2 regions of the Kineococcus mangrovi genome follow, and region 2 is predicted to be linked to the other one. Evidence: riboswitches for the same ligand, from Rfam matches in the RefSeq annotation. Region 2 holds a riboswitch; the other holds the start of a gene.

Region 1 (14,168 bases), on a different contig from region 2:
TCACGGCGTTCTCCCCGATGCCGCCGGTGAGCACGAGCGCGTCGAGGCCGCCGAGGGAGACGGTCAGCGCCGCGACGTGCTTGGCGGCCCGGTGGGCGAAGACGTCGAGCGCGAGGCGGGCCCCGGCGTGCCCCGCGGCGGCCTCGCCCGACAGCGTCCGCACGTCGTTCGACAGCCCCGACAGCGCCAGCAGCCCCGAGGCGGAGTTCAGCTGGCGCACGATCTCGGTGACGCTCTCCCCCGTGCGGTCGGCGACGAGCTCGACGACGGCCGGGTCCAGGTCCCCCGAGCGCGTCCCCATGACCAGGCCCTCCAGCGGGGTCAGGCCCATCGTCGTGTCGACCGAGCGGCCCCCGAGGACGGCCGTCGCGCTGCAACCGTTGCCGAGGTGGGCGACGACGGTCTTGAGGGTGGCCGGGTCCCGGCCGTCGGCCTCGGCGAGGATCTGCGCGGCGCGCTGGCTGACGAACCGGTGGCTCGTGCCGTGCATGCCGTAGCGGCGGACGCCGAACTCCTCGTACCAGCGCGCGGGCACCGCGTACCGGTAGTTCACCTCCGGCATCGTCTGGTGGAACGCCGTGTCGAAGACGGCCACGTGTTCGAGGTCGGGCAGGACCGCGCGGGCGGCCTCGATGCCGGAGGCGTTGGCCGGGTTGTGCAGGGGCGCGAGCGCGGACAGCTCGTGGATCTGCCCCAGGACCCGGTCGTCGATGCGCACCGACCCGTGGAACACCTGCCCGCCCTGGACGACGCGGTGACCGACGCCGAGCAGCGGGGGCAGGTCGAGGTCGAGCAGCCGCTGCAGCACGTGGGCCAGGGCCCCGCGGTGCGTGGTCGCGGCCGGGTTGATCGTGCGCGTCGTCGACCCACCGCCCGGCGTCGTCGTCGTCATGTGGACGACGGCGTCCGGGCTGCCGATCCGCTCACCCAGGCAGCTCAGGGCCCGCTCCCCCGTCTCCGGGTCCACGAGCGCGAGCTTGACCGACGAGCTCCCGCAGTTCACCACGACGACCGACCCGTTGCCGGACACGCGACCACTCCCCTCGACGTCCTGTCCGAGCAGGCTCTCACGCGCCCCCGGCACGGCCCGGCAGCACCGTCGCCAGGGTCGTCGCCAGGTCCGCGGCGACCTCCAGGGCACGGTCGCCCTCCGGCTGCAGGTAGCCCATGACGGCGACGTGCTCGGCGGGGAAGGCGAAGGCGCCGCCGGCGTTGACGGACTGCCCCCACCCGGCGGCCCACCGCTGCCCGGTGGGGTCGGTGCCGCAGGGGCAGGACGGCCACACGCCCAGACCGTTGCCCAGGGGCTGTAGGTCGACCAGGTCCGCCCGGGCCCGCGGGGTCAGGACGAGGTCGGAGGAGAGCAGCGCCCCCTGCCAGCGGGCCAGGTCGCCCGGTGAGGCGACGATCCCGCCGGAGGAGAAGCCCGTCCAGCCGGGGACCTCGCGCTGCTCGACGCTCATCGAGGTCAGGCCGAGGGGTCCGGCGACGCGCTCGGCGACGAGGTCGGCGTAGGACTGGCCGGTGACGTGCTCCAGGAGCAGCCCGAGCCAGAGGAACCCGCTGTTGGAGTAGGCGACCTGCGTCCCCGGCGCGAACAGCGGCGGGGCCTGGAGGGCCAGGGTGACCAGCTCGGCCGGGGTCCAGGCGCGATCGGGCTCGAAACCGGGCGCCTGCGTGTACTGCGGCAGACCGCCGGCGTGGTGCAGCAGCTGGCGCGGGGTGACCGTCGCACCCGCGGGGACCCCGTCGAGGTCGGGGACGGGGGCGTCGAGGTCGAGCGTGCCGCGCGTGGCCTCCTGCAGCACCAGGGCCGCCGTGACCCCCTTGGTCAGCGACGCCGCCGGGACCGGCTCACCGGCGGGCAGGCCGGCCCCCAGCGCGACCGAGCTCGTGCCCTCCCAGACGACGTCCCACAGCGCGGCCCCCGAGGCCACGCCGACGCTGGCCGCCTCGATGCCCTCGGTGCGGGCCACCCACTCGTCCAGCGCGCGCTGCAGGTCCTCGGCGGGCAGCTCGGCCAGGGGCGCCGCCCGGCTCGGCAGCACCGCCCCGGGGTCGGCCACCACGTCGAAGGCGGACTGCGCCAGCGCGCTGCGGTCGGACGGGCCGGGGATGGCGAGCAGGGACCGGCTGGGCCCACCGGTGAAGGCGACGGCCAGCGCCAGGCAGCCCGCGCCGACCGCGACGAACCCCACCGGCAGGAGCGCTGCGCGGCGGGCCGGCCGGGCCGCGCGCACGGGCCACCACCGGGCCGGCCGGCCGCCGGCGAGGTCCTCCACCCAGCCCACGGCGAGGACCGCCACGAGCGTCAGCGCCAGGGAGCCGCCCACCACGAGGGGGACGACCGTCCACCCCGACGCCTGCGGCAGCACCTCGTCCACGGCCGTGCGGACCAGGACGATCGCGGCCGGGTGCCACAGGTAGACCGTCACGGCGCGCGCCGTGACCCCCCGCAGGAACGGCGCCACCCGGGCCGAGCACCGCCGCAGCGGCCCCTGCACGAGCCCCAGGGCCGCGAGCCAGCCGAGGGCCGTGAGCGCCAGCAGCAGCCAGGAGGAGTTCAGCGACCTCCGCTCCAGCGGCACGACCGCCGACAGGGCGAGCGCCCCGCCCACCCCGGTCACCGCGAGGACGAGCAGGACCGGGCGGGCCGGCAGGGCCGGGCTGCGCGCCCACGCCGCCCCCAGGACGGCGAACAGCCCGTAGCAGAGGGCGTCACCGACCCCCGTGCGCGGCATCCCGGTCAGGGTGGGCAGGCCCACCCACGGCCCCAGCTCGAGCGCGGCGAGCCCGGCGAGGGCGAGCAGCGCCGTGGTGGCGGGCCGGCGGGCGCACCGCAGGACGAGGGGTCCCAGCACGACGAGCCACAGGTAGTCGCTCACGTACCACAGGTGCGACGTGAGCCAGCCCTGCTGGCCCTCCGAACCCACCGGGGGCAGCAGGGGCAGCACCCAGCGCCACCCACCGGTGAGCACGACGTCCGCACCGCTGCGCTGCGCCGTCAGGACCGTCGTGACCAGCACGGCGGCCCCGAAGACCCAGAAGGGCACGAGCAGCCGGCGGGCCCGGCGCAGCGTCGTCCGCCACCACGCCCCCCGACCGCCCCGCCCCAGGCTCGTCGCCAGCAGCGACCCGGCGAGGAAGAACATGAGCGGCATGGCGGGGAAGACCCAGGACAGCCAGGCCCAGGCCAGGGCGTGCCACAGCAGCACCCGCGCCAGGGCGACGGTCCGCACCCCGTCCAGCAGCGGGTCCCGGGCCGTGGTGGCGCGGTGCGGGGCGAGACCCGGGGGCGCAGTGGTCATCGGGACCGAGTCTCTCATCAGCCCCGGTGGCCTCAGCCCTCGATCGGGGGCCACCCCTCACGGCGGTGCGCCGCCTCCCAGAACAGCCACTCGTACCGGGTCGCGACCGCGAAGGCCTCGTGCATGGCCTCCTCCACCTCCGGCCGGGCCGCCGCGTCGACGAGGTCGCGGGCCGTCGCGGTGGCGGCCTGGAAGGCGGGGTCGTCGTAGGCGGCGACCCACCGCGCGAACGGGTGGCCCTCGACGAGCCGGGCGCGGACGGCCAGGCGCCGGCCCGCGTCGGCGTAGACCCAGAAGCACGGCAGGACGGCGGCCGCCCCGACCGCGTAGGGCGCCGTCGCGGCCGTCGCGACGAGGTGGGAGACGTACCCCAGCGTCGTCGGGGAGGCCAGGGCAGCGGTCCCCTCGCCCGGCGGCAACAGACCGGAGTCCAGCAGGTCGCCGTGCAGCGAGGACTCCACGACGGCCGCGCCGTGCGCCGAGGAGGCCCAGAAACCGGCCGCACCGGCGTCCGGCGCCCGCGCGGCCAGCAGCGACAGGGCGCGGGCGTAGCCCTGCAGGTAGAGGGCGTCCTGCTCCAGGTAGTGCCGGAAGGCGACCGGGTCGAGGGTGCCCTCGGCGAGCTCGGCGAGGAACGCGCAGCGCTCGACGGCGCCGCGCACGTCGGCGGTCCGCTCCCAGGCGGCGGCGGTGAACGAGGGGCTGGGGGTCATCCGGGCTCCCGCAGGGCGAAGGCGTGGTCGAGGGGGCCGTGCGAACCGTCGTGGCCGGACCCGACGTGCAGGTCCCGGCCGGCGAGCAGGGCCGACTGCAGGTAGTCGCGGGCCGGTCCGGCCAGCTCCTCCCAGCCGGCCCCGGGGCGCAGCGCGGCCTGGGCGGCCAGGGCCGCGGACAGCGTGCACCCCGTGCCGTGGGTGGCGGTGGTGCCCACGCGGGGGCGGCGCAGCAGCGTCTCCCCCGACGGGCCGACGAGGACGTCGACGCTCTCGGGACCGGTGAGGTGCCCGCCCTTGACCAGGACGGCGGTCCCCGTGCGGGAGAACAGCTCCCGGGCCTGCGCCCGCACGCCGTCGAGGTCGGTCGCGGGCGCCGCGTCGAGCAGGACGGCCGCCTCGGGCACGTTCGGGGTGACGAGGTCGACGATCGGCAGCAGGTCCTCGCGGACGGCCGCGACGGCGGCCGGGTCCAGCAGCCGGTCCCCGCTCGTGGCGACCATCACCGGGTCCAGGACCACGGGTCCCCCCGCCCCGCCGGCCACGGCGTCCGCGACGGCGGCCACGACCCGCGCGTCGGCCAGCATCCCGATCTTCGTGGCGTGCACGGCGATGTCGGACAGGACGGCGTCGAGCTGCTCGGTGACGAACGCGGCGGGCACGACGTGCACCCCGTGGACGCCGCGGGTGTTCTGCGCCGTCAGCGCCGTCAGCACGCTCGCCCCGAAGACGCCGTGCGCCGCGAACGTCTTGAGGTCGGCCTGGACGCCGGCCCCGCCCCCGGAGTCGCTGCCGGCGATCGTCAAGGCCACCGGGACGTCGACGCGCGCGCTCACGACCGGCCCCACTGGGCCCGCAGCTCCCGCGCCGCCCGTTCCGGGTCGGCCGCCCCGCAGATCTCCGAGACCACGCAGAACCCGGTGATCCCCGTGGCGCGCAACGAGTCCAGGTTGTCCGGGTGGATGCCGCCGATCGCCACGCACGGCACGGGCGCCGCCGCGACGACCGCCGCCACCCCGTCGGCGCCGAGGGCGGCGGCCGCGTCCGGTTTCGTCGCGGTCTCCCGCACGGGCCCGACCCCGAGGTGGTCGACGACCGCGGGGTCCACCGCGGCGGCCTGTTCCGGGGTGGACACCGACAACCCCAGGAGCAGGTCCGGTGCGATCCGCCGCACCTCCGCGGCCGGCAGGTCGCTCTGCCCCAGGTGCACCCCGTCGGCCCCGGCGACGAGCGCGACGTCCACGGCGTCGTTCACGAGCAGCGGGACCCCGGTGCCCCGCAACGCCTCCCGCACGGCGAGGACCAGCGCGAGGCGCTCGCGGTCCGAGCCCTCCTTCGCCCGCACCTGGACGGCGTCGACCCCGCCGGCGACGGCCGCGCGGACGACGGCCGGGACGCCGCGGTCACCGCACCGGGCGGTGTCGGTGACGAGGTAGAGGGTGGGCCGGAACGGGGCCCTCACGCGAGGCGCCCGGCGCCGTCGCGCAGCTCACGGGGGCCGACGGCGTCGAGCTCGTCGATCCACGCGGTCGCGAACGCGCCGGGCCGGTCCGCCCGCGCCGCGGCGCGTTCGGCGGCGACGGCGACGTGCAGGTGGGCGGCGGCCGCCGCGACGAGGGGGTCGGGTTCGGCCGCTGCGTAGGCGGCGACGAGCGCCCCGAGGGAGCACCCCGCCCCCGTCGTGCGGGTCAGCAGGGCGTGCCCGCCGAGGACGCGGACCACCCGCTCGCCGTGGATGAGGACGTCGACCGGGCCGGAGACGGCCACGACCCCACCGGTGCGACCGCTGAGCCCGCGGGCCGCCTCGACGGCGTCCTCGGTCCCGTGGGTGGCGTCGACCCCCCGTCCACCGGCACCCGCCCCGGCCAGGCCGAGCACCTCGGAGGCGTTGGCCCGCACCACGGTCGGGGCGTGCGCCAGCAGGTCCCGCGCGATCCTCGTCCGGAACTCCAGCCCGCCCACGGCGACCGGGTCCAGGACCCACGGCCGGCCGTGCTCGCGGGCAGAACCCGCCGCCAGCGCCATCGCCTGCGCCTTCGTCTCGTCGAGCGTCCCGACGTTGACGAGGACGGCGGAGGCGACGGTGGCGAACGCAGCCGCCTCCTGGACGTTGTCGACCATCGCGGGGGCGGCGCCGACGGCGAGGAGGGCGTTCGCGGTGATCGTCTGGACCACCGAGTTGGTGAGGCACTGGACCAGGGGCGCGCCCTGGACCACGGCTTCGCGGGCCCGGGCGACGTCCTGGGCGGACACCAGCGTGGAAACGGCTGCCATGCCGCGACATCCCTTCGTCAGCATTACCTGAATCAGGTGCGACGGGTGTGATCTCAGCTGCGCGATCCGCACGCAGCACCCCGTGTCGCGGGGAACGCTACACCCCGCCGGCACGTCATCCGTTTGCCCCCGGCCCCGCGGGGTAGCCCCACCGCATGAGCCTGAACCTGTCGGGATCGGACCTGTCGGTGCAGCCGCGCACGACCGCCGGCCAGCACCTCTCGCTCGTCGTGGGCGTCCTGCTCGTGGTCCTGGGGGTGGCCGGTTTCGCGGTGTCCGGGTTCTCGGACTGGACGGGCGGGACGCAGGAGCAGCAGGTCATCGGGTTCTCGGTGAACCCGCTCTCCAGCACCGTCCACCTCGTGCTGGGGGCCCTGGGGATCCTCGCCCGCACGGGACGACGCCGGGCGCGCGGCTACGGGATCGTGCTCTTCCTCGCCGGCGCCGGCCTCTTCGCCTGGGGCGCCTCCAGCGACGGGTCCGGCGACACGGCCCTGAACCTGGCCTGGCCGGTCACGACCCTGCACGGCGTCCTCGCCGCGGTCGGGATCGTCATCGCGCTCGTGCCGGTGACGGCGGGGCGGCGCAGGAGCACCGCGGAACTGCGCTGACCCCGGCCCGCCCGGGCCGGGGTCAGCGGTCCGTCAGGCCTCGCCGCCCTCGCGGACGCCGGCCCACAGGTCGACGCCGGAGTCGACGGCGAACTCCTCGATGGCCGTCAGCTCGTCGTCGCTGAACTCGAGGTTCTGCACGGCGGCGACGTTGTCCTCGACCTGCTGCACCGAGCTGGCGCCGATGAGCGTGGTCGTCACGCGACGGTCGCGCAGCGTCCAGGCCAGGGCGAGCTGCGCGAGCGTCTGCCCCCGCCCGGAGGCGATCTCCTGCAACCCGCGGATGCGCCGCAGCGTCTCCTCGCCCAGGATCGACGGGTCGAGCGACTTGCCCTGCGCCGCACGGGAGTCCTCGGGGATCCCGTCGAGGTAGCGGTTGGTCAGCAACCCCTGCGCGAGCGCGGTGAACGGGATGCAGCCGACGCCCTCGGACTCCAGGACGTCCAGCAGCCCGGACTCGATCCACCGGTTGAACATCGAGTAGGACGGCTGGTGGATGAGCAGCGGGGTGCCGAGTTCGCGCAGGACGCGCGAGGCCTGCAGCGTGCGTTCGGGCCCGTAGGAGGAGATCCCGACGTGGAGCGCCTTGCCCGAGCGGACGATGGCGTCGAGCGCACCCATCGTCTCCTCCAGCGGGGTGTCCGGGTCCGGGCGGTGGTGGTAGAAGATGTCGACGTGGTCCAGGCCCGTGCGCTGCAGCGACTGGTCCAGGGAGGCGGTCAGGTACTTGCGCGACCCGCGGTCCCCGTACGGCCCGGGCCACATGTCCCAGCCGGCCTTGGAGGAGACGACGAGTTCGTCGCGGTAGGGCTTGAAGTCCTCGCGGAACAACCGTCCGAAGTTCGTCTCGGCAGCGCCGTAGGGCGGTCCGTAGTTGTTCGCGAGGTCGAAGTGGGTGATGCCCAGGTCGAACGCGCGGCGCGCGATGTCGCGCTGGGTCTGGAACGGCTTGTCGTCGCCGAAGTTGTGCCAGAACCCGAGCGAGAGCGCCGGGAGTTCCAGGCCGCTGCGTCCGCAGCGGCGGTAGGGCATCGACTCGTACCGTGCAGCGTCTGCGGTGTACGTGGTGGGGCTCACGTCGGCGATCCTGCCACGCGCAGCGCCACCGCGGCGCGGGCCAGTTCCTCGACGCGCGCGAAGTCCCCGGCGGCCAGGGCGTCGGCCGGGGTGAGCCAGCTGCCGCCGACGCAGCCGACGTTCGACAGGGCCAGGTACTCCCCCGCGTTCGCCGGCGAGACGCCCCCGGTCGGGCAGAACCGCACCTGCGGCAGGACCGTGCGCAGCGCCGCCAGGAAGGGAGCTCCTCCGGACTGCTGGGCGGGGAAGAACTTCAGGTCGTGGACCCCGAGCTCCAGCGCCGCGAGGGCCTCCGAGACGGTCGCCACACCGGGCAGCAGCGGGACGTCGCGGTCGCGGGCGGCCTGGACGATCGAGCGGGTCGTGCCGGGGCTGACGAGGAACTGCGCCCCGGCGTCGACGGCGCGGGCGACGTCGTCGGCCGAGGTGCAGGTCCCGACCCCGAGCACGATCTCGGGCACCTCGACGGCGACGGCCCGCACGGCGTCGAGCGCGGCGGGGGTGCGCAGGGTCAGCTCGACGACGCCGACGCCGCCGGCGAGCAGCGCCCGGGCCAGCGGGACGGCCGTGGTGACGTCCTCGACGACGACGACGGGCAGGACCGGGGAGAGGTCGAGCACGCTGACGGGTGGGCTGGCGGCAGGCACGGAGGCTCCTCCTCGAGGTCCGGGTGGACCTCGACTGTCCCAGCTTCAGCCCACGCGCACCGCGCTGGGGGTGACGGTCCCGTCGACGACGAGCCCCTCGTCGGCGACCTGCAGGTCCTCCAGCCGCACCTGCGGGGGGATCCCCTCCAGGGGGAAGGAGAACCCGTCGAAGCCGGCCGCCCGGAGCAGCTGGTCGGCCCGGCCCAGGGGCACCGAGGCCCCGGCCACCTCGGCGCGCACGGGTTGCAGCTGCACGTCGGACCCGTCCAGGACGGGCCGCCCCGACACCGACAGGTCGACGCCGAGCCCGAAGACGCGGACGGTGGTGCCCGCCCGGACGGCGTCGCCGTCCCGGGTGAGGGTCACGTCGAGCCCGCCGACGGAGGCCTGCTGCGCGAGGTCGGCGTAGGCCACCTCGGCCCGGACGGTGCCGCCGGCGACGTCGACCGTCCCCGCACCCCCGGTGAGCACGCTCGTCGGGACGTGGACCTCGGGCAGCCGGACGCGCAGGTCGCGGACGACGAGGTCGTCCTCGGTCGTCAACCGGGGCACCGTCACCGTCACGTCCTCGAAGCTCCCGCGGGCGACCTGCCACAGGAAGGAGCCACCGGCGACACCGACCTGCGGGTCCTGCGTCAGCCCGTACTCGGTGCGCAGCTGCGCGGCGACCCGGTCGGTCGCCCAGGCGCGGGCGGCCAGGTCGGCCGCGACCGCGATGACGGCGAGGGCGAGCACGGTGACGAGGACCCGGACGAGGCGGCTGGAGGCGGGACGGCGGGGCACGGATCCACTGTCGCAGGCCGGGAAGGTCTGGCGACCCCGCGTGGTTGAGGAGGGGCATGAGCACTCAGGCACTGACCCTGGAGACGCACGACGAGGCCGTGAAGGACGGGATCGTCCTCATCGACTTCTGGGCCGACTGGTGCGGGCCGTGCAAGCAGTTCGCACCCGTGTTCGAGCAGGCCTCCGAGCAGCACGGGGACATCACCTTCACCAAGGTGGACACCGAGGACCAGCAGCAGCTCGCCGCCCGCTACGGCATCACGTCGATCCCGACGCTGGTCGCCTACCGCGACGGCATCCCGGTCTTCGGTCAGCCCGGCGCCCTGCCGGCCCCGGCGCTGGAGCAGCTGATCGAGCAGGTCCGCGCGCTGGACATGGACCAGGTGAAGCAGCAGTACGCCCAGGCCGTGGAGGCCCAGCAGCAGCAGCAGGCGCAGGAGCAGTCCGCGCCGCAGCGCCAGGGCGTGCGCGCCGGGACGGACCCCGCCGCCTTCTGACGTCCCACCGCGAGAGCCCCCGTCCGCACCGGACGGGGGCTCTCGCGCGTTCGGGCAGGATCGCGACGTGGACCGAGGACACCTGCACCACCTCGAGCTGTGGCGCGACGACGCCACGGCGGCCGACGGCCCGTGGCCCTGGCTGCTCACCCGCCTCGGCTGGACCCGCACCGACGACTGGGCCACCGGGTGCACCTGGTCCCTCGGCACGGCGTACGTCGTGCTGGAGTCCGGTGCCGACCACGTCCGCGGCCGCACCGACCGCTGCCGCAGCGGGATGAACCACCTCGCCCTGTGGGCCGGCACCCCCGACGAGGTCGACGCCCTGGCGGCCGAGGCGCCGCGGCACGGGTGGCGGCTGCTGTTCCCCGACCGCCACCCCCACGCGGGCGGTCCGGACCACCACGCGGCCTACCTGGAGGACGACGCGGGGTTCGAGGTCGAGCTGGTGGCCGCCGACGGCGCCCCTCCCCGCGGATGAGCCCCCGTCCCAGGGTCGGGCACGAGGTCACCCCGTCCCCGGTCGTCGAGCACGAGGTCACCCCGCACCTGCCGCGCGGTGGACGCTCCGCCGGCGATGTCCACGCCGCGACCCAGCGGGTCCGCCAGGCTCTGGTCCGGCCCGGCCACGTAGCCGTCGAGGGAGAGGGACAGGTGGCAGGTGGTGTCCGTCATCGCGCCAGCCTCGACCCCCGGACGGGCCCGGCGCCAACCTGTTCACGGCCCGACGTGGCCTGCCGCCCGCACTCCGGTGAACACGTCGCTCCCCCGGCGGCGCGGGCACCCGGGGCACCAGGCTGGAACGGATCGCGATGGACCAGAACTTCACGGTCTCGGCCAAGACCGCCGTCCGCACCCTGCGCCGCGACCTCGCCGCGCTCGGGCTGGACGTGAACCACTCGGCGGCGTTGGAACTCCTCGCCCACCAGGCGGGGTTCCGCGACTGGAACACCGCGACCGCCTCCGCCACCGGACCGGCGGGTCAGCTCGGTGCCCCCGTCCCCGTGCTGCGCGTCCAGGACGGCGCCGCGGCGCTCGAGTTCTACACCGCGGTGCTGGGGTTCACGTGCCTGTGGGAACACCGGTTCGAACCCGACCTGCCGCTGTACGCCCGAGTCCGCCGCGACGACGCGGAGCTCGACCTGTCCGAGCACTGCGGCGACGGCACCCCGGGGACGGCCGTGTGGGTGCCCGTCCGGGACGTCCGCGAACTGCGCCGCGAACTCTCGCCGCGGTTGGACCCCCGGCAGTTCCCGGGGGTCGAGGACGACGCGCCGGGTGGCCCGACGACGACCGTCCTCGACCCCTTCGGGAACTCCCTGCGGTCCTGCGAACGCTGACCCGGCTCAGGCGTCGGTCGTGCTGCGTCCCACGGTGATGGACTCCCCGCGGAAGAACCCGGGCCTGCGTGCGTACTGCACCGCCATGACGACCAGGCCGAGACCCAGGACACCGACCCCGAGGATGAAGACGAGCCCGACGCCGCCGATCTCCGACCCGGACCCGTAGGAGGGGTCCATCGAGTCCACGGCCGTCTGCACGAAGAAGACGAGGAGCAGCAACCCGCCGACCAGGGGTGCGAGGAACGTCGTGAGGAACGCCTTGGCGTTCCCGCCCCAACTGCCCCGGAAGTACCAGACGCAGGCCAGGGCGGTGACCCCGTAGTAGAAGCAGACCATCATCCCGAGGGCGGTGATGGTGTCGGACAGGACGTTCACCGACACCACGCGCATCACGGCGTAGAAGGCCGAGGCGACGACGGCGGCCACGACGGTCGCGTGACCGGGTGACTGGAACCGCCGGCTCACCCGGGCGTACTGCGGGGGCAGCGCGCCGTAGTGCCCCATGGCCAGCATGGTCCGGGCCGGGGAGATGAAGGTGGACTGCAGGGAGGCCGCGGAGGAGGCCAGGACGCACAGCGACATGAGGACCGCGAAGGGCCCCATGACCGGACCGGCGAGCGCCGCGAAGATGTTCTCCTGGATGTCGGCGTTGCCCATGCCCAGCTCGCCGTCGCCGGTGCCGGAGAACGACAGGACGGCGAGGGCGATGGTGAGGTAGAGGACGACGATGACGGCGATGGTCGACAGCGCGGCCCGGCCGGGGGTGGTCCGTTCGCCCTGCGTCTCCTCGTTCATCGTCAGGACGACGTCCCACCCCCAGTAGATGAACACGGACAGGGAGATCCCCGCGGCGAACGCGGAGAACGACTCGACGCCGAGCGGGTTGAACCAGCCGGGATCGATGTTGAGACCGGCGGGGGCCGACCCGCCCGCGACCCGGGAGAACGCGGCGACCGCGAACCACCCGAGGATGAGGAACTGGAAACCCACGAGCACGTACTGGACGACCTTGGTCGCCTCGAGACCGCGGTAGGACACCCAGCAGGCCAGTGCCATGAACACCAGGCAGGTGGCGACGTTGACGGGGACGTTCGCCGCGAGGTCGGCGATACCGTCGTTCCCGGTGAGCTGGGAGAGCATGAGGTAGAAGAAGTCGACGGCGATGCCGGCGAGGTTGGACAGGACGAGGATGGTCGCGGCGAGCAGGCCCCACCCGCCCATCCAGCCGATCCAGGGGCCGAACGCCCGTGACCCCCAGGTGAACGTCGTGCCGGCGTCGGGCATGGCCGAGTTCAGCGCCCGGTACCCCAGGGCGACGAGGAGCATGGGGACGAAACCCACGATGAAGATCGCGGGCAGGTGGTCGCCGACGGCCGAGGCCGTCGGTCCCAGGGCCCCGGTGAGGGTGTACGCGGGGGCGATCGTCGAGACGCCGATGACGACGGCGCCGAGCAGGCCGACCTGACCACCGCCGAGGCCCTTGGCCTCGCGGGTCTCCCGGGTCCCGCCCTCGGCCGCCGCGGTCACGACCGGCTCCCCGGCGCCTCGCGCGGCACGACCACGACGGGGACGGGGACGTGGCGCAGGATGCGCGCGGCCGTCGGCCCGAGGAACGTCTGCCGGCCCGCCGCCAACCGGGAGGACCCGAGGACCAGCAGACCGCCTGCCGCCCAGTCGATGGAACCCACTGCTTCTGCCACGGTGCGTCCTCGCCCCATCTCCACGCTCACCTGCGCGGCCGCCGAGCGCGTCCGCACGTCCTGGACCAGCGCCTGCACCCTGGCCGTCGCGTCCTGGTCCGCCCCGGAGCTCTCGTCCACGTCGACGAGGTTCACGACGTGCAGGGGAAGGCCGGTCCTGGACGCAGCCTGCCACGCCTCGGTCAGGACCGCGGCCGCTCCGGGGCGGGTGCCCACCGCGACGTAGAGGTGGTCCACCCGTTCGGGGGTCTCGCGCCGGGGCACGAGGACGACGGGCACGGGCGAGGCGTGCAGCAGCGCCCGGGCGATCGATCCGACGCCGAGCGGGTTGACTCCCCCGTCGGCGCCGACGACGACGGCGGCCGCACCCGTCTGCGTGGCCGCGTCGAGCAGTCCTTCCGCGACGGACCCGGCGGTGCGGACGTCGGCGCGCACGTCGACGCCGGGACCGATGGCCGCGAGCGCCTCGTCGGCCCAGCCGCGGGCCTGCTCGGCGATGACGCCGGTGACGTCCCCGACGGGCGGGTAGGCGCCGCTGAACGGGTCGTCGCTGCGGACGACGACCACGACGTCGAGGCCGACGTCGAGCGAGCGGGCCAGGACGGCCGACCAGCGCAGGGCGTCGCGGCCGCGGTCGCCGCCGTCGTAGGCGACGACGTACCGGGGCCGGTCCCCGTCGCTCCCGTCGGTGCTCACGCGAGGGCCGCGGTGATGTCGGCGGCGGCGGCCCGGCCGGAGCGCAGGGCGCCGTCGACGTGCTGGTACCCCTCGGCGGCCAGGTCCGAGCACGCCCAGTGGATGCGGCCGACGGGCGTGCGCTGGTCGGCGCCGTAGCGGGCGAGGCCGCCGAGGTCGAAGCTGGCGGCGTAGGCGCCGCGCGTCCACTCCTCGCTGGCCCAGTCGGACTCGTAGTAGGCGATCGGCTCCAGGGCCTGCTCGCCGAGGAACTGCGCGATCGAGGCGAGGATCTCCGCCCGGCGCTCGGCCTCGGGCAGCGCGAACACCGCGTCGGCCTTCTCGTCGGCCACGAACGCGACGAGGGTTCCGCGGTCGTCGCCGTGGATCGTGTTGTCGTACACCTCCTGCACGAGCGTGGAGGTGCCGAACCCGGTGCCGGACAGGCCGTCGTGCCGCCAGAACGGCCTCGCGTACGTGGCGTGCACCTTGATGACCAGGCCCATCGACAGGTGCTGGTGCATCTGGTGCTGACGTCGC
Region 2 (14,168 bases):
GTTCTCGCAGGTCGATCTCCCGGTGGGTGGCGGTCTGCCGGCGCGTGTGGTGCCGGCGGCAGAGCACCTCGTAGGCCACGGTGCCCACCGGGCCCACGTCGAGCGTCCCCTCCGCGCGGGTGAGGTCCCCCACGACGACCTGCTCGCCCGCGACGACCATCTCCCCGTCCACGGTGCGGGCGTTGTGGGTGGCGCGCCGTCCGCACCAGCACAGCGCCTCGACCTGCGGCACCTGCACGCGGTCGGCGAGCTCGATGAAGCGCGCGGACCCGGGGAACAGGCGCGTGCGGAAGTCGGACGTGATCCCGAACGCGAAGACGTCGACGTCGAGGTCGTCGACCACCCGGGCGAGCTGCTCGACCTGGTCGGGGTCGTAGAACTGCGCCTCGTCGCACACGACGTAGTCCAGCGGGTCGGCCGCGTGCCGTCCGCTGACCTCGACCCACAGGTCGGTGCCGGCGCCGACTTCGAGGGCCGCCCGCGCGAGCCCGATGCGGCTGGAGATGACCGCCGCCCCGGCGCGGTCGAAGCGGGTGAACAGCAGGCCCCGCCGTCCCTGGACCCGGTGGTTGTGGTCGGTCTGCAGCGCGAGCGTCGACTTCCCGCAGTCCATCGTCCCGGAGAAGAACACCAGCTCGGCCACGGGCGTCGATCGTGCCACACGCCCGGGTCCGGGGTGCGGGGCCGTCAGGCGTCGCCGGCGGTGACGGCCTGCGCCTCGGCGGTCGAGTGCGGGGCCGGCTCCCCGTGCACGACGACGAGGTGGCGGCGGCCGGAGAGCAGCACGGCCAGGCCGACGACGACGCCGAGCGCCCCGAGCGCGAACGGCGACCAGTCGGTGAAGACCTCGCCGAGCTCGCCCGCGGCCCAGGCGGCGATGGCGCCGCCGATGAACCGGACGAAGGAGTAGGCCGCGGACGCCGTCGAGCGCTGGACGGGGGAGACCTCCATGACGAGTTCGGTGACGATCGTGTTGTTCACCCCGAGGAAGACCCCGGCGACGATCGTGCCGACGACGAGGACGGGCTCCACGTCCACGAACACGGCTTCGGCGACGAGGACGAGGGCGAACAGCGCCAGCATGGCCGCCATGACGGGGACGGACCCGAACCGGCGCTGCAGCCGCGGGGCGAGGGCGACGGACGCGATCGCGAGGCAGACGCCCCAGCCGAAGAACACGAGGCCGAGCCCGATCGGGGAGGAGATCCCCAGCGCGAACGGCGTGTAGGCCAGGAGGGTGAAGAACCCGAAGTTGTAGAGGAAGGCCATGGCCGCGACGGTCGCGAGCCCGCGGTGGCGCAGCGCGCGGACGGGGTCGGAGATCCTCGTGGCGACAGCGGGTCTCGGCGTCGAGGGCAGCAGGGTCACGATCGCGGTGAAGGCGACGGCCATGAGCACGGCGGTGCCGAAGAACGGCCCGCGCCAGGACACCTCGCCGAGGAGGCCGCCCACGAGGGGGCCGGTGGCGATGCCGAGGCCGAGCGCGGCCTCGTAGAGGATGATCGCGTTCGCCATCCCCCCGCTCGCGGCGCCGACGATGGTGGCCAGGGCGGTCGCGATGAACAGCGCGTTGCCCAGGCCCCAGCCGGCGCGGAACCCGACGATCTGCGCGATCGACGAGGACGACCCGGCCAGCGCGGCGAACACGACGATGAGCGCGAGCCCGGCCATGAGCGTCTTCTTCGCGCCGAACCGGCTGGAGATCCAGCCGGTGAGCAGCATGGCGAGGCCGGTGATGCCGAGGTAGGACGTGAACAGCAGCAGGGTCTGGGCCCTGGTGGCGCCGAGCTCGCCGGCGATGGCGGGCAGGATCGGGTCGACGAGGCCGATCCCCATGAACGAGACGACGGCGGCGAAGGCGACGGCCCACACGGCGACCGGTTGCCTCAGCAGACCGGGGCGAGCGTCGGTCGCGGTGCCTGAGGGGGTGTCAGTCGACACGGGGCGTCCTTCCTGGGGCGAGTGCGGTGGTGACGTCCTCGAGCAGGCCGGTCAGTCGTTCGAGGTCGCCGGGCGTGGCCGGCAGGTCGTGCAGGGCCCGGGCGAGCGGGGCTCGCAGGGCGCGGCGGTTGGCCAGCAGGACGTCGCGGCCCTCGTGGGTCAGCGCGACGAGGACGGCGCGGGCGTCGGCGGGATCGGCGGTGCGGGTGACGAGGCCGGCGTCGGTCAGCCGGGTCACGAGGCCGGTCATGCTCGGCTGGGCGCAGCCCTCCAGCTCGGCGAGCCGGCTCACCCGCAGGGGGCCGTCGCGGTGCAGGGTGCCGAGGACCCGGGCCTGGGTGAGGGACAGGCGGGTTCCGGTGGCGGCGGCCGCGGCTTCCCGCGTCAGGGCCGCGCAGCTGAGGAGCAGCCGTTCGGCCAGGTCCTCATCAAGTTGCATAGGGACACTATATGACGCTGCGCGGGGTCGGGCAACGTGACAGCGGGCACGCAGCGTGGTGAGCTGAGTCCGTGAGTGATGAAGGAGCGGCGGGGCGGGCCGACGAGTCCGACGAGTCCGACGAGGACCGCCGGCACCGGGTGGACCGCCGGACCACCATCGACCTGACCCGCGCCGAGCGCGGCGAGCCCGAGCGCCGCCGCCTGCCCGGCGTCGACCGCCGGGACAACCCCGACTCCCAGGACCGGTGACCACCCCGTGCAGCGGCGGTGGCGGGTGCGTCAGGACAGGGCGCTGAAGGCCTCGACGTCCCGGATCTGCCCGGACACGATGATGACGTCGTCGGCCGCGAGCACCGTCTCGGGCGTGGCGTAGGTGAACCCCCCGCCCGCGCGGTGGTGCGCCACGACGGTCACCTTGTAGGTGCTGCGCAGCTTCACCTGGCCCAGGCTCTTGCCGACGATGGGGCTCGGCGGGGTCGTCTTGACCATCGCGTAGCCGTCGTCGAACTCGATGTAGTCCAGCATCCGCCCCCGCACGAGGTGCGCCACGCGCTGGCCCATCTCGTGCTCGGGGCGGATGACCTTGTGCGCGCCGAGCTGGGTGAGGATCCGCGCGTGCGAGTCGCTGATCGCCTTCGCCCACACGTTGCGGATGCCGAACTGCAGCAGCGTCGAGACCGTGAGGATGCTCGCCTCGAGGTTGGTGCCGATGCCGACGACCGCGCGGTCGAACTCGTGCACCGACAGCTGCCGCAGCGCCTCCTCCTTGGTGGAGTCGGCGACGACGGCGTGCGTGAGGGAACCGGCGAGCTCGTCGACGAGGCTCGGGTCGTTGTCGATGCCGAGGACGTCGACCTGCCCGTCCTCCATGAGCTCCAGGGCCAGGGAGCGGCCGAACCGGCCGAGGCCGATGACGACGACCGACCGGGGGCTGGCCAGAGCCGAACGCTTGCTACCCAATGATCGGCCTTCCTTCGGGGTACTCGTACAGGCGGGTGCGTTCGCGCAGCGCCAGGGCGGCGCCGAGCGTGATCGGGCCGATGCGGCCGAGGAACATCAACAGGGCCAGGATGACCTGTCCCGACTCCGGGAGCTGCACCAGCAGCCCCGAGCTGAGCCCGACCGTGGCGAAGGCGGAGATCACCTCGAAGACGACCGCGTCCAGGGGGGCCCTGGTCATCTCCACGATGACCAGCGTGGCGACCACCACGACGCCCAGGGACGCGAGCGCCACGGTCAGGGCCTGCCGCACGACGCGGTCGGCCACCGTCCGGCCGAACACCGTGACCGTGGGTTCGCCGCGGAACTCGGCGTACACGGCGAGCGCGAGCAGGGCGAAGGTCGTCACCTTGATGCCGCCGGCCGTCGAGGCCGAGCCGCCGCCGATGAACATGAGCACGTCCATGACCAGCCAGGACCCCCCGTTCATGGCCGAGACGTCGATCGAGTTGAACCCCGAGCTGCGGGTCGCCGAGGCCTGGAACAGCCCCGCCAGGGGGCGGGCCCACCAGTCCAGCGGCGCCAGCGTCGCCGGGTTGTGCCACTCGTTGACGGTGAGGAAGACGGCCCCGATGAGCAGGAGGGGGACGGTCGTGGCCAGCGTCAGCTTGGTGTGCAGGGACCAGCGCTGCGGGAACCGGAACTGCTTGCGCAGCTCCAGCAGGACGGGGAACCCCAGCCCCCCGATGACCGAGGCCCCCACCACCGGCAGGCACATCCAGGGGTCGGCGACGAAGTCGCTCATGCTGTTCGAGCGGAGCACGAAACCGGCGTTGTTGAAGGACGAGATCGCGAGGAACGTCCCCTCCCACACCGACTGGCCGATGGTGCGGTCGTAGCCGGCGAGCAGCCGCGAGGTCAGCAGGACCGCCACGACGACCTCGACGAGCAGGGAGGCGCGCACGACGCCGAGCAGGACGGTGCGCACGTCGCCGAGGTTCAGGCCGCGCGACTCCGTGGCCGTCAGCACCCGTGAGCGCAGCCCGAGGCGCCGGGAGGCGAAGACGCCCAGCAGCGAGGCCGACGTCATGATCCCGAAGCCGCCGACCTGGGCCAGGGCGAGGATGACGACGAGCCCGAACGTGGACCAGTGCGCGCGGGTGTCCACGACGACGTGCCCCGTCACGCACAGCGCGCTGACGGCGGTGAAGAGGGCCTCGACGAAGGTGGCCGCACCGGCACCGCGGCGGGCGACGGGCAGCCACAGCAGGGTCGTCCCGATCGCGACGGCGAGGGAGAAGCCGAGGGCGACGACCTGGGCGGGGTGGAGCAGCACGCGGTGACGGCGACGGGTCGCGCGGGCCTGCGCCACGTGCTGCCTCCGCCGTGCCTGGTGCCACCGCGGGTCCGCCCGCGCACGGCGCGGGCGCGCCGACGTCGGCCAGGCTAACGGTGCGCGCCGGGCGCGGCGGGGAGGTCAGTCGGGTTCGGGGACCTCGAGCAGCTCCAGGAGGTCCTCGCGGGCGAAGAAGCGCGCGGCCTCCAGCGCGTTGGGGGTGCCGAGGTAGGGGTCGGCGTCGGCGGCCACCAGCGCGGCGACGACCTCCACCTCGCCCTTGAAGACGGCACCGGCCAGCGGCGTCTGCCCGCGGCCGTTGGTGCGGTCGGGGTCGGCGCCGCGCTCGAGCAGCGCCAGCACCGTGCGCGGGTGACCGTGGTAGGAGGCGAGCATGAGGAGCGTGTCGCCGTCGGCGTCCGTCGAGTTCACCGGGACGCCGAGGTCGAGGTAGCCGCACAGCTCGCGGACGCGCCCGTTGCGGGCGTGCTCGAAGACGCGGTGCGCCAGGGCGAGCGCGCGTTCCTCGCCCTCGTCGGTGGGGCCCGCGGGGACGGCACCCACCGCGGTGCCGGCGTCCGCCGACCCGGAGCCGGGGTCCTCCCGCTCGCTGGTCACGGCGTCAGGGTAGGTCCGCCTGAGCGCGGAGTGCACGCCCGTTGCGTGTCCGACGTCAGGGCCGGTCCAGGACGGAACTCACGGTGACCATCGCACCACTGAGAGCTGTTAGATAAGCGCGGGAGACCTCGTAGACGGCGTGACCGGCGTCCGTGATGACGAACGGGTCGTCCTCCTCGTACGCGAGGACCGCCCGCAGGGCGCCACCGGCGGGTCCCCGGCGGTGGACCAGCGCGGCCCGCACCGACTGCGCGACGCCGGTGGTGTCGACGAGCTCGTCCTCGCGCATGCCCAGCACCGACGCGACCCCGGACAGCAGACCCACCGTGTAGGCGAGGTCGGCGTCCTGCGGGGCCAGCCGTGCGCAGGCCGACGCCCGGGCCAGCACCATCGTCAGGGCCTCGGTGTCCACGCTCGTCACCCCGCCCAGGAGCATCAGGACGACCCAGGAGCAGAGCTGGCGGCGGCCGAGCAGGACGATCGCCTGCCGCAGCGAGGTGATGCCCGACTTCGTCCCCGCCGCGGCCGACGAGACGGTCTTCAGGACGCGCAGGCTGAGCGCGGGGTCGGAGGCGACGAGCTGCTCGATCTCGCGCAGCGGCGCGTCGGCTCCGGTGAGCGCGCGCACCAGGCGCAGGCACACGAGCTGCGACGGCGTCAGGCTGACGGCCTCCAGCGTCACGGGGCGCTGCAACCCGTACCCCTGGAACAGGTCCGCTCCCGCCGCCAGGCACCGGGCGAAGAGCTCGTCGTCCTCGATGCGCTCGACGACGACGAGGGCCGTCGGGTTGTGCGCGCGCGCCAGGTCCAGGACGCGCTCGACGTCGGCACCGGCGGCCTCGACGTCGATCTTGATGTAGTCGGCCAGGGCGACGGCCGGCAACCGCGACTCCTCGCCGATGAAGTCGTCGATCGCGATGCGGTAGCCCCGGGCGCGCAGCCGGCGCAGCCCCTCAAGGACCTCCTCGTCGACCTCGACGTTCTCCAGCAATTCCAGCACGACCTGCTCGGGGGAGCACGGGATCGGCAGGGCGCCCGTGAAGAACCCCCGCGTGAGGTTGATGAACAGCAACCGGTCGCCGGCGATCTGCCCCACGCCGAAGTCCCCGAAGGTGGCGCTGATGACCTGCGACGTCGCGTGGTCCTGCTCGGCGCCCTCGGCGAGCTCGGCGCTGGCCCGGCCGTGGTTGCGGAACAGCAGCTCGTAGGCGACGAGCCGGCGCTCGGTGTCGTAGATGCCCTGACGGCCCACGCGCACGGGGGAGACGCAGGTGGTGACGTCCCCGGTGGGCGCGGGGTCGGCGGGTGCGGGTGGTGCCGGGGGGTGCGCGTCCACTGCGGTCCCCTCCCCGTCCGTCGTCACCGCGAGCTCCACACCCGTCTCAACGGCTCGCCCGCTGCGCGACTGAACCGTTCTTCGTCACGACTGGGCCGAACGGGTGGGCTCGCCCCCCGGTCAGACCGCGGTGCGGTGGAACCCCTGCGCCGAGCGGCTCGGCGTCGGGCCGCGCTGGCCCTGGTACCGCGACCCCGCCGCGCCGCTGCCGTAGGGCTGCTCGGCGGGGGAGGACAGCCGGAAGAAGCAGAGCTGGCCGATCTTCATGCCCGGCCACAGCGTGATGGGCAGCGTGGCGACGTTCGACAGCTCCAGCGTCACGTGGCCGGAGAAGCCGGCGTCGATGAACCCCGCCGTCGAGTGGGTCAGCAGACCGAGACGACCCAGGCTGCTCTTGCCCTCCAGCCGCGCGGAGATGTCGTCGGGCAGGGAGACGACCTCGAACGTGGAGCCGAGGACGAACTCGCCCGGGTGCAGGATGAACGCCTCGTCGGGCGCGGTCTCGACCAGCCGGGTGAGCTCGGGCTGCTCCTGCGCGGGGTCGATGACCGAGTACTTGTGGTTGTCGAAGAGCCGGAAGAAGCGGTCCAGCCGCACGTCGACGCTGCTCGGCTGGACCATCGACGGCTCGTACGGGTCCAGGGCGACCCGCCCGGAGTCCAGCTGGGCGCGGATGTCGCGGTCGGAGAGCAGCACGGGCGTCACGGTACCGCCGGTGCGAGCACCCGCCGGCGTCCGTTACAGTGGTCGAGTCCTGCTGGGCTCGACCCGTCGGCAGGGCACGCGGGCGTAGTTCAATGGTAGAACCTCAGCTTCCCAAGCTGATGGTGCGAGTTCGATTCTCGTCGCCCGCTCCAGCGCGAAGGCCCCGGTCCGGTGGACCGGGGCCTTCGTCGTTCCTCACCGCCTCAGCGCGTCCCCTCCGGCCCCTGGTCGGCGGGCACGGCGTTCGCGGCGTCCTCTTTGCTGATCTCCACGCCGGCGATCGGGTTGCCCTGACCGGTGCCGTCGGCCACGTCGTCCTCCTGGCCCAGCGGGTCCTGGGGGTCGCGGGCCGGGCTCGGCACGGGGCCGGAGTCGGACGCGCGGGCGTTCTCCCGGCTGCCGGACTCCTGGACGGTGCGGACCTCGGCGTTGTCGCGCGGGTCCACGTGGGGTGTCGTCTCCTCGCTCACCCGCCCACTGTGCTGGCCCCCGGCCGTCCGCGCGCGCCGAGGTGGTGCCTGCACCACCTCCGGTCGTCCAGCCCGCGGGATCGATCGGGCGGGGCGGTCCGGGAAGGCTCGGAGCACACCGAGCAACGCCAGACCAGGAGGAACCCGTGACCACCACGACGACCCGTCCCCGCCGCCGCTCGCTCGCCGCCGCCCTCGCCGGCGCCGCCGTCCTGTCCCTGGGCCTGACGTCCGCCGCGACCGCTGCGCCCGGGGCCCACCAGGCCCCGCCGCGGTCGGCCGCCGTCCAGCGAGAGCTCGACGACCTCGTCCGCGAGAACGGGTTCCCCGGCGTCCTCGCCGCCGTCCGCGACGCCGACGGCCGCGTGACGAACTACACCGCCGGCGTGCAGGACCTCGCCACGGGCGACCCGATCCACGCCGACGGCCGCGTCCGCATCGCCTCCAACACCAAGACCTTCACCGCGGTCGTGGTCCTGCAGCTCGTCGGGGAGGGGGAGGTCTCCCTCGACGCGCCCGTCGAGACCTACCTGCCCGGCGTCGTCCGCGGTCCCGGCGGCGACGGCCGGTCGATCACCGTCCGCCAGCTGCTGCAGCAGACCAGCGGCCTGCCCGACTACGACACCGTCGTCGCCGACGTGACCCGGGGCGACACCGCGCTGCTCGACATCCGGCACACCTACTTCGAGCCGTCCCAGCTCCTGCAGGCCGCGTTGGCCGCCCCGGCGGAGTTCGCGCCGGGCACGGCGTGGCAGTACAGCAACACGAACTACCTGCTGGCCGGGCTGCTCGTGCAGCGGGTCACGGGGCGGCCGATCGGGGAGCAGATCACGCAGCGCGTCATCGACCGGCTCGGGCTGGAGGACACCTACTGGCCCGCGGCCGGGGAGCAGGGGATCCGCGGCGAGCACCCCCGGGGGTACCTCGCGGCCGGGGAGGACGCGCCGTGGACCGACGTCACCGAGACCGACCCCTCCCTGGGCTGGGCCGCCGGTCAGCTCGTCTCCACCCCCTCCGACCTGGCGCGGTTCCAGGCCGCCGTCCTGGGTGCGGACGGCGCCGAGGGTTCCGACGTCCTCGCCCCCGCGCAGCGGGCCGAACTGCTGCAGACCGTGCCGGCCGCGGAGTTCGAACCCGAACCGGGCTGGAGCTACGGGCTGGGCCTGGCGCACCGCACGCTGAGCTGCGGGGTCGAGGCGTGGGGGCACGGCGGTGACATCCAGGGCTACGAGACGCGCAACCTCGTGACGTCCGACGGCCGGTCCGTCGTGGTCGCGGTGACGGCGCTGCCGCGGACGCTGGAGGACCTCTCGGACGTCAACGCGGCCGTGGAGGCCGCCGTCTGCGACGGCCGGTCGTGAGACCCCCGGCGGGTGTCGGTGCCGGAAACGGCCTCTAGGGTGGGGGCACCCGACGGGGTCGTCGGGCGACGACGGGAGGAAACGTGCGCGTCCTGTTCATCGGTGGCACCGGAACCATCAGCTCCGCCTGTGCCGACCTCGCCGTCCGGCGGGGGATCGACCTGACCGTCCTCAACCGCGGCTCCGGCCGACGCCGGCTGCCCGAGGGGGTGACGACCCTGACGGCCGACGGCCGCGATCCCGCCGCCGTGCGGGACGCGGTGGGGGACGAGACGTTCGACGTCGTCGTCGACTTCGTGGCGTTCACCCCCGAGCACGTCGCCGCGGACGTCGAGCAGTTCCGCGGGCGCACCGGGCAGTTCGTGTTCATCTCCAGCGCCAGCGCCTACGCGAAACCGGTGGGGCACCTGCCCATCACGGAGTCGACGCCGCTGCGGAACCCGTTCTGGCAGTACTCCAGGGACAAGATCGCCTGCGAGGAGCTGCTCACCCGGGAGTGGCGGGAGAACGGGTTCCCGGCGGTGCTGGTGCGGCCCAGCCACACCTACGACCGCACGATGGTCCCGCTCGACGACGGCTGGACGGCGGTCGACCGGATGCGGCGGGGCAAACCGGTCGTCGTGCACGGGGACGGCACCTCCACGTGGGTCCTGACGCACACCACCGACTTCGCGCAGGGTTTCGTCCCGCTGCTCGGCGAACCGGCCGTGACCGGGGAAGCCGTGCACATCACCTCCGACGAGGTGCTGACGTGGGACGGGATCGCCCGTCGCCTCGCCACGGCGGCCGGCGTCCAGGACCCGCAGCTCGTGCACGTGCCCAGCGACGTCATCGCGCGGGAGGCGCCCGACCGGGGGCCGGGCCTGCTGGGCGACAAGGCGCACTCGGTGGTGTTCGACAACAGCGTGCTCAAGCGGCTGGTCCCGGGTTTCGCGGCGACGACGAGCTTCGCGCAGGGCGCGCAGGAGATCGTCGCCCACCACGACGCCCACCCGGACCTGCAGGTCGTCGACCCCGACGTCGACGCCCGGCAGGACCGGCTCGTGGAGCGGTTCGGCTGAGGCTCAGCCGGGGGGTCAGCCCTTGAAGGCGTCCTTGACGTGCTCGCCGCGCTGCTTCAGGTCGGCGGCCGCCTGGTCCTTCTGGCCCTCGGCGCGCAGTTCGCTGTCGTCCGTGGCGCCGCCGGCGGCCTCCTTGGCCCGGCCGGAGACGTCCTGGGCGGCGTTCTTGATCTTGTCGGTGGCGCTCATGTTCACCCTCCTCGGTGACCGGGGGTCTCCCGGTGCGGTCCCACTGCAGCACCACTGCCGCGGGACCGCACCCGGGACGCCGCCGGGTGGGGTCGCCTCACCGCACCCCACGACCCCGTGAACGCGTCAGGAGTACTTCTCGACCTCGCCGTCGGTGCCCGGGCCGAGACCGGGGGGCAGTTCGCCGAAGCTGTTGCGGTACCAGACCGCCGCCTGCCGCTCCACCAGCAGCCGCGTGATGCCGATGACGGCGCCGGAGGCCAGCGCCCACACCACCGCCTCGCGCCACGCCACGTCCGGGTCCTCGGGGTTCTCCGGCGGCGGCGACTTCGTCACCGCGACCCAGACCTTCTTCGTGACGCGCCTCGCGACCGCGGTCGCGAGGATGCCGGCGCCGGGCCCGGCGAACTTCCAGACGATCGAGCTCATGGTCACGCACCCTGCCCTACAGCAGACCCAGGAGCCAGCCCAGCACCGGTGTCAGCGCGGCGGCGCTGCCGGCGAGCACCGCCAGCACGACCACCAGCGTCAGGAGCTTGACCGCCCGCGACGGCCCACCGTCCGGTCCCCGCATCATCCGCAGCACCGGGCCATCCTCCCCGCACCGTCGAACGCCGTGCCGGGGTACCCTCGCCGGGCAACGACAGGGGAGCGCCGTGGGGCGCTGAGAGTGCGGGGATCCGCAGACCCTCGAACCTGATCCGGTTCACACCGGCGTAGGGAGTCGGGACGTCCTCGACGTGCGACCGCCGTGGTCGCCCGTCCCCCTCCTGGGACCAGGAGGAACCACCGTGAGCACCACGCTCAACCGTTCGCGCGCCGCGCACCGCTGGCGCACCGTCGACCTGCTCACCGCCGCCGTCCTCGGCGTCGCCTTCGGCGTCGTGTTCTGGGGCTGGGGCATCCTCTACACCTCGCTCACCCCGCTGTTCGCCGCCGTCCCGTTCGTGCAGAGCATCCTGTCCGGCGTCTGGCTGCTGCCCGCGGTCGTGGCGGCGCTCGTCGTCCGCCGACCGGGGGCGGCGCTGCTCGCCGAGATGACGGCCGCCTCCGTCGAGGCGCTCATGGGCAGCCACTGGTCCACCGGGGTGCTCGTCTCCGGCGCGATCCAGGGCATCGGGGTGGAGCTGGCGGTGGCGCTGTTCGCCTGGCGCCGGTTCGGCCCCGCCGTCGCCGTGCTCGCCGGCGTGCTCGCCGCCGTCCTGGAGGGCGTGTACGAGCTGTTCGCCTACTACGCCGGCGCCTGGACCCTCGGGTTCCAGGTCCTGTACGTGGCCTGCTTCGCCGTCTCCGGCGCTCTCGTCGCGGGCCTGGGGGGCTGGGCCCTCGTCCGGTCGCTGGCCCGCACCGGTGCCCTCTCGGCGTTCCCCGCCGGGCGCGAGCACCGCGGCTGACCGGCGCTCGGCCGTGCCCGACCTCGCGCTGCGCGGGCTGACCGTCACCACCCCCGCCGGCCGCACGCTGGTCCGCGACGTCGACCTCGACGTCGCGACCGGCGAGCGGGTCCTGCTCGCCGGGCCCAGCGGCGCGGGCAAGTCGACCGTGCTGCGGGCCCTGGCCGGGCTGCTCGAAGAGGACGTCGAGGCCCGCGGCGACGTCCGCCTCGACGGCCGGGAGGCGCTCGCGGGGGAGGTCGGGCTGCTCGTGCAGGACCCCCTCGACGCCCTCGTGGCCGAGACCGCGGGCCGGGACACCGCGTTCGGCCCGGAGAACGCCGGCCTGGACCGGCCCGGCACCTGGCGGCGGGTGGCCCGCGCGCACGCGGCCGCCCGGTACCCCGCCGGCCGCGACCGGGAGGTGCGGACGCTGTCGGGCGGTGAGCGCCAGCGGCTCGCCCTGGCCGGGACGCTGGCCGCCGACCCGGCCGTCCTGCTCCTGGACGAACCGACCTCCATGCTCGATGCGCCCACCGCGGCCGCCGTGCGCGCGGCCGTCCTGGACGCGGCCGGCCGGGACCGCGGCCTCCTCGTCGTCGACCACGACGTCGCCGGCTGGGCCCCCCACGTCGACCGGGTCGTCGTCCTCGGTGCCGGTGGCGACGTCGTGCACGACGGGCCGGCCGCCGCCGCGGGGCGGTCCCCCACCGGGACGGGCGACCTGTGGTGGCCCGGGGTCGCGGCCCCCACCCCGCTCGACGTCCCGGCCGGGCTGCTCACCCCCGCCCTGGACCCGGGGGGCGGGGACGTCCTGCACGGGGAGGGCCTGGGGCTCGTGCGCACCCGCCGCGGCCTGCGACCCCGGCCACCGGCCACCGTCCTGAGCGGGGTGGACGTCGCCCTCCCGACCGGTGCGCTCACCCCCGTCACCGGCGACAGCGGGGCAGGCAAGTCGAGCCTGCTCGCCCTCCTGGCCGGTCTGGCCGCCCCCACGTCGGGGCGGTTGCTCGCCGCGCCGGCGCTCGCGGGCCGACGCGGGCGGCGGGCCCCGCACACCTGGACGTCCCGGGAGCTGGCCGCCCGGGCGGGCTGGGTCCCGCAGTTCCCCGAGCACACCTTCGTCGCCGCGACCGTGCGGGCCGAGGTCGCCGTCACCGCCATCGTCCTGGGCCGCGACACCGGCCGCGGGGAGGCGCTGCTGGAGCTGCTGGGCCTGTCCGGCCTCGCCGACGCCCACCCCTTCCGGCTGTCCGGCGGGGAGCAGCGCCGGCTCGCGCTGGCCGGTGCCCTGGCCGCGGGCCCCGCCCTCGTCGTGGCCGACGAACCGACCGTCGGGCAGGACCGGGGGACCTGGGCGGTCGTGGCCGGGTTGCTGGCCGCGGCGGTGCGGGACGGTGCCGCCGTGGCCGTCGGCACCCACGACGGCCCGCTGCTCGGGGCGCTGGGGCCGCGCGCGGGGACGGCGGTCCGGCTGCACCGCGGCGTCCCCGCGGAGGTGGCCGCGTGAGGCGCGGGGGGCGCGACGGTGTCCACACCTCTGTGCACAGCACTGTGGACGACCCTGTGGGAACCGCCGTGCAGCGTGTGGGCGAGGGTGTGGGCGCAGCTGTGGACGACGGGGTGCCGACCACCGCCGCGCAACGCCGGGGCGCGGGCCCCGGGCCCGTCGTCCGGCACTGCGGCCCGTTGCCCCTGCTGGCCGTCGCCGTGCTGTGCGCCGCCGGTGCCTTCGCCGTCCGGGACTGGTGGCAGGCCGCCGGAGCCCTTGCCGTGCAGGCGCTCTGCCTGCCGCTGGTCGTCGGCGACGTGCGGGCCGCGGTGCGGCGACTGCTGCCGCTCGCCCTGGCGGCGCTGTCCGTGGGCTGGTCCACCGTCCTCGCCGGTGACAGCGCCGATCCCCTGTGGACGGCGCTCACCGCCGCCCTGCGCCTCGTCGTCCTCGTCCTGCCCGGTGCCCTGCTGCTCGGCTGGCTCGACGCCGCCGAGGTCGGCGACCACCTCGCCCAGCGCCTGCGCGTGCCGGGCCGCGTCGTCGTCGCCGTCGTCGTCGCGCTCGGCAGGCTCGACGCCCTCGTCGACTCCTGGGACCAGGTCGCCGCCGCGCGGCGCGTGCGCGGTCTGGGCCCCGGGCGCGGTCCCGCCGGCCGGGTCCGCTGGGCCGCCTCCACGTCCTTCGGCCTGCTCGTCGACGCCGTGCGCGGCGCGGGCCGCGTCTCGCTGGCGATGGACGCGCGCGGGTTCGCCGGTGAGGGCGCCGGCCGGCGCAGCTGGGCCCTGCCCGCCCCGTGGCGGCGGGCCGACACCGTCCTGCTGCTGGCCGGGACCGCCGTCGCGGCGGTGCCGCTGCTGCTGCGGGTGGGGGGTGCGTTCCTCACGTCCACGAGCTGACGGGTGA

What was found. Region 2 has a riboswitch for thiamine pyrophosphate ahead of AB2L28_RS17055 (ECF transporter S component). Riboswitches for the same ligand answer to the same signal wherever they lie in the genome.
Region 1: another riboswitch for thiamine pyrophosphate. It lies ahead of thiM (hydroxyethylthiazole kinase); the one in region 2 lies ahead of AB2L28_RS17055 (ECF transporter S component).

Annotation. Positions count from the first base shown of each region.
Region 1 covers NZ_JBGGTQ010000002.1:202,023-216,190, forward strand. Annotated here, with positions in the region: gene AB2L28_RS04025 (acetate/propionate family kinase) at 1-1,030, opposite strand, end outside; gene AB2L28_RS04030 (serine hydrolase) at 1,068-3,308, opposite strand; gene AB2L28_RS04035 (TenA family protein) at 3,341-4,021, opposite strand; gene thiD (bifunctional hydroxymethylpyrimidine kinase/phosphomethylpyrimidine kinase) at 4,018-4,857, opposite strand; gene thiE (thiamine phosphate synthase) at 4,854-5,483, opposite strand; gene thiM (hydroxyethylthiazole kinase) at 5,480-6,295, opposite strand; TPP riboswitch at 6,288-6,388, opposite strand; gene AB2L28_RS04055 (DUF4383 domain-containing protein) at 6,451-6,906, shown strand; gene mgrA (L-glyceraldehyde 3-phosphate reductase) at 6,940-7,938, opposite strand; gene eda (bifunctional 4-hydroxy-2-oxoglutarate aldolase/2-dehydro-3-deoxy-phosphogluconate aldolase) at 7,980-8,630, opposite strand; gene AB2L28_RS04070 (LmeA family phospholipid-binding protein) at 8,676-9,413, opposite strand; gene trxA (thioredoxin) at 9,470-9,910, shown strand; gene AB2L28_RS04080 (VOC family protein) at 9,978-10,391, shown strand; partial or broken gene AB2L28_RS04085 (dihydrofolate reductase family protein) at 10,481-10,585, opposite strand; gene AB2L28_RS04090 (glyoxalase superfamily protein) at 10,723-11,250, shown strand; gene AB2L28_RS04095 (APC family permease) at 11,257-12,780, opposite strand; gene AB2L28_RS04100 (universal stress protein) at 12,777-13,649, opposite strand; gene AB2L28_RS04105 (flavin monoamine oxidase family protein) at 13,646-14,168, opposite strand, start outside.
Region 2 covers NZ_JBGGTQ010000008.1:187,113-201,280, forward strand. Annotated here, with positions in the region: gene AB2L28_RS16975 (thymidine kinase) at 1-643, opposite strand, end outside; gene AB2L28_RS16980 (MFS transporter) at 688-1,941, opposite strand; gene AB2L28_RS16985 (MarR family winged helix-turn-helix transcriptional regulator) at 1,931-2,380, opposite strand; gene AB2L28_RS16990 (hypothetical protein) at 2,452-2,631, shown strand; gene AB2L28_RS16995 (potassium channel family protein) at 2,662-3,342, opposite strand; gene AB2L28_RS17000 (TrkH family potassium uptake protein) at 3,335-4,657, opposite strand; gene AB2L28_RS17005 (ankyrin repeat domain-containing protein) at 4,799-5,221, opposite strand; gene AB2L28_RS17010 (EAL and HDOD domain-containing protein) at 5,331-6,611, opposite strand; gene dcd (dCTP deaminase) at 6,732-7,307, opposite strand; tRNA gene AB2L28_RS17020 (tRNA-Gly) at 7,395-7,468, shown strand; gene AB2L28_RS17025 (hypothetical protein) at 7,520-7,786, opposite strand; gene AB2L28_RS17030 (serine hydrolase domain-containing protein) at 7,933-9,147, shown strand; gene AB2L28_RS17035 (SDR family oxidoreductase) at 9,231-10,208, shown strand; gene AB2L28_RS17040 (CsbD family protein) at 10,224-10,397, opposite strand; gene AB2L28_RS17045 (DUF4235 domain-containing protein) at 10,524-10,826, opposite strand; gene AB2L28_RS17050 (hypothetical protein) at 10,843-10,983, opposite strand; TPP riboswitch at 11,033-11,137, shown strand; gene AB2L28_RS17055 (ECF transporter S component) at 11,189-11,791, shown strand; gene AB2L28_RS17060 (ATP-binding cassette domain-containing protein) at 11,805-13,280, shown strand; gene AB2L28_RS17065 (energy-coupling factor transporter transmembrane component T family protein) at 13,394-14,161, shown strand.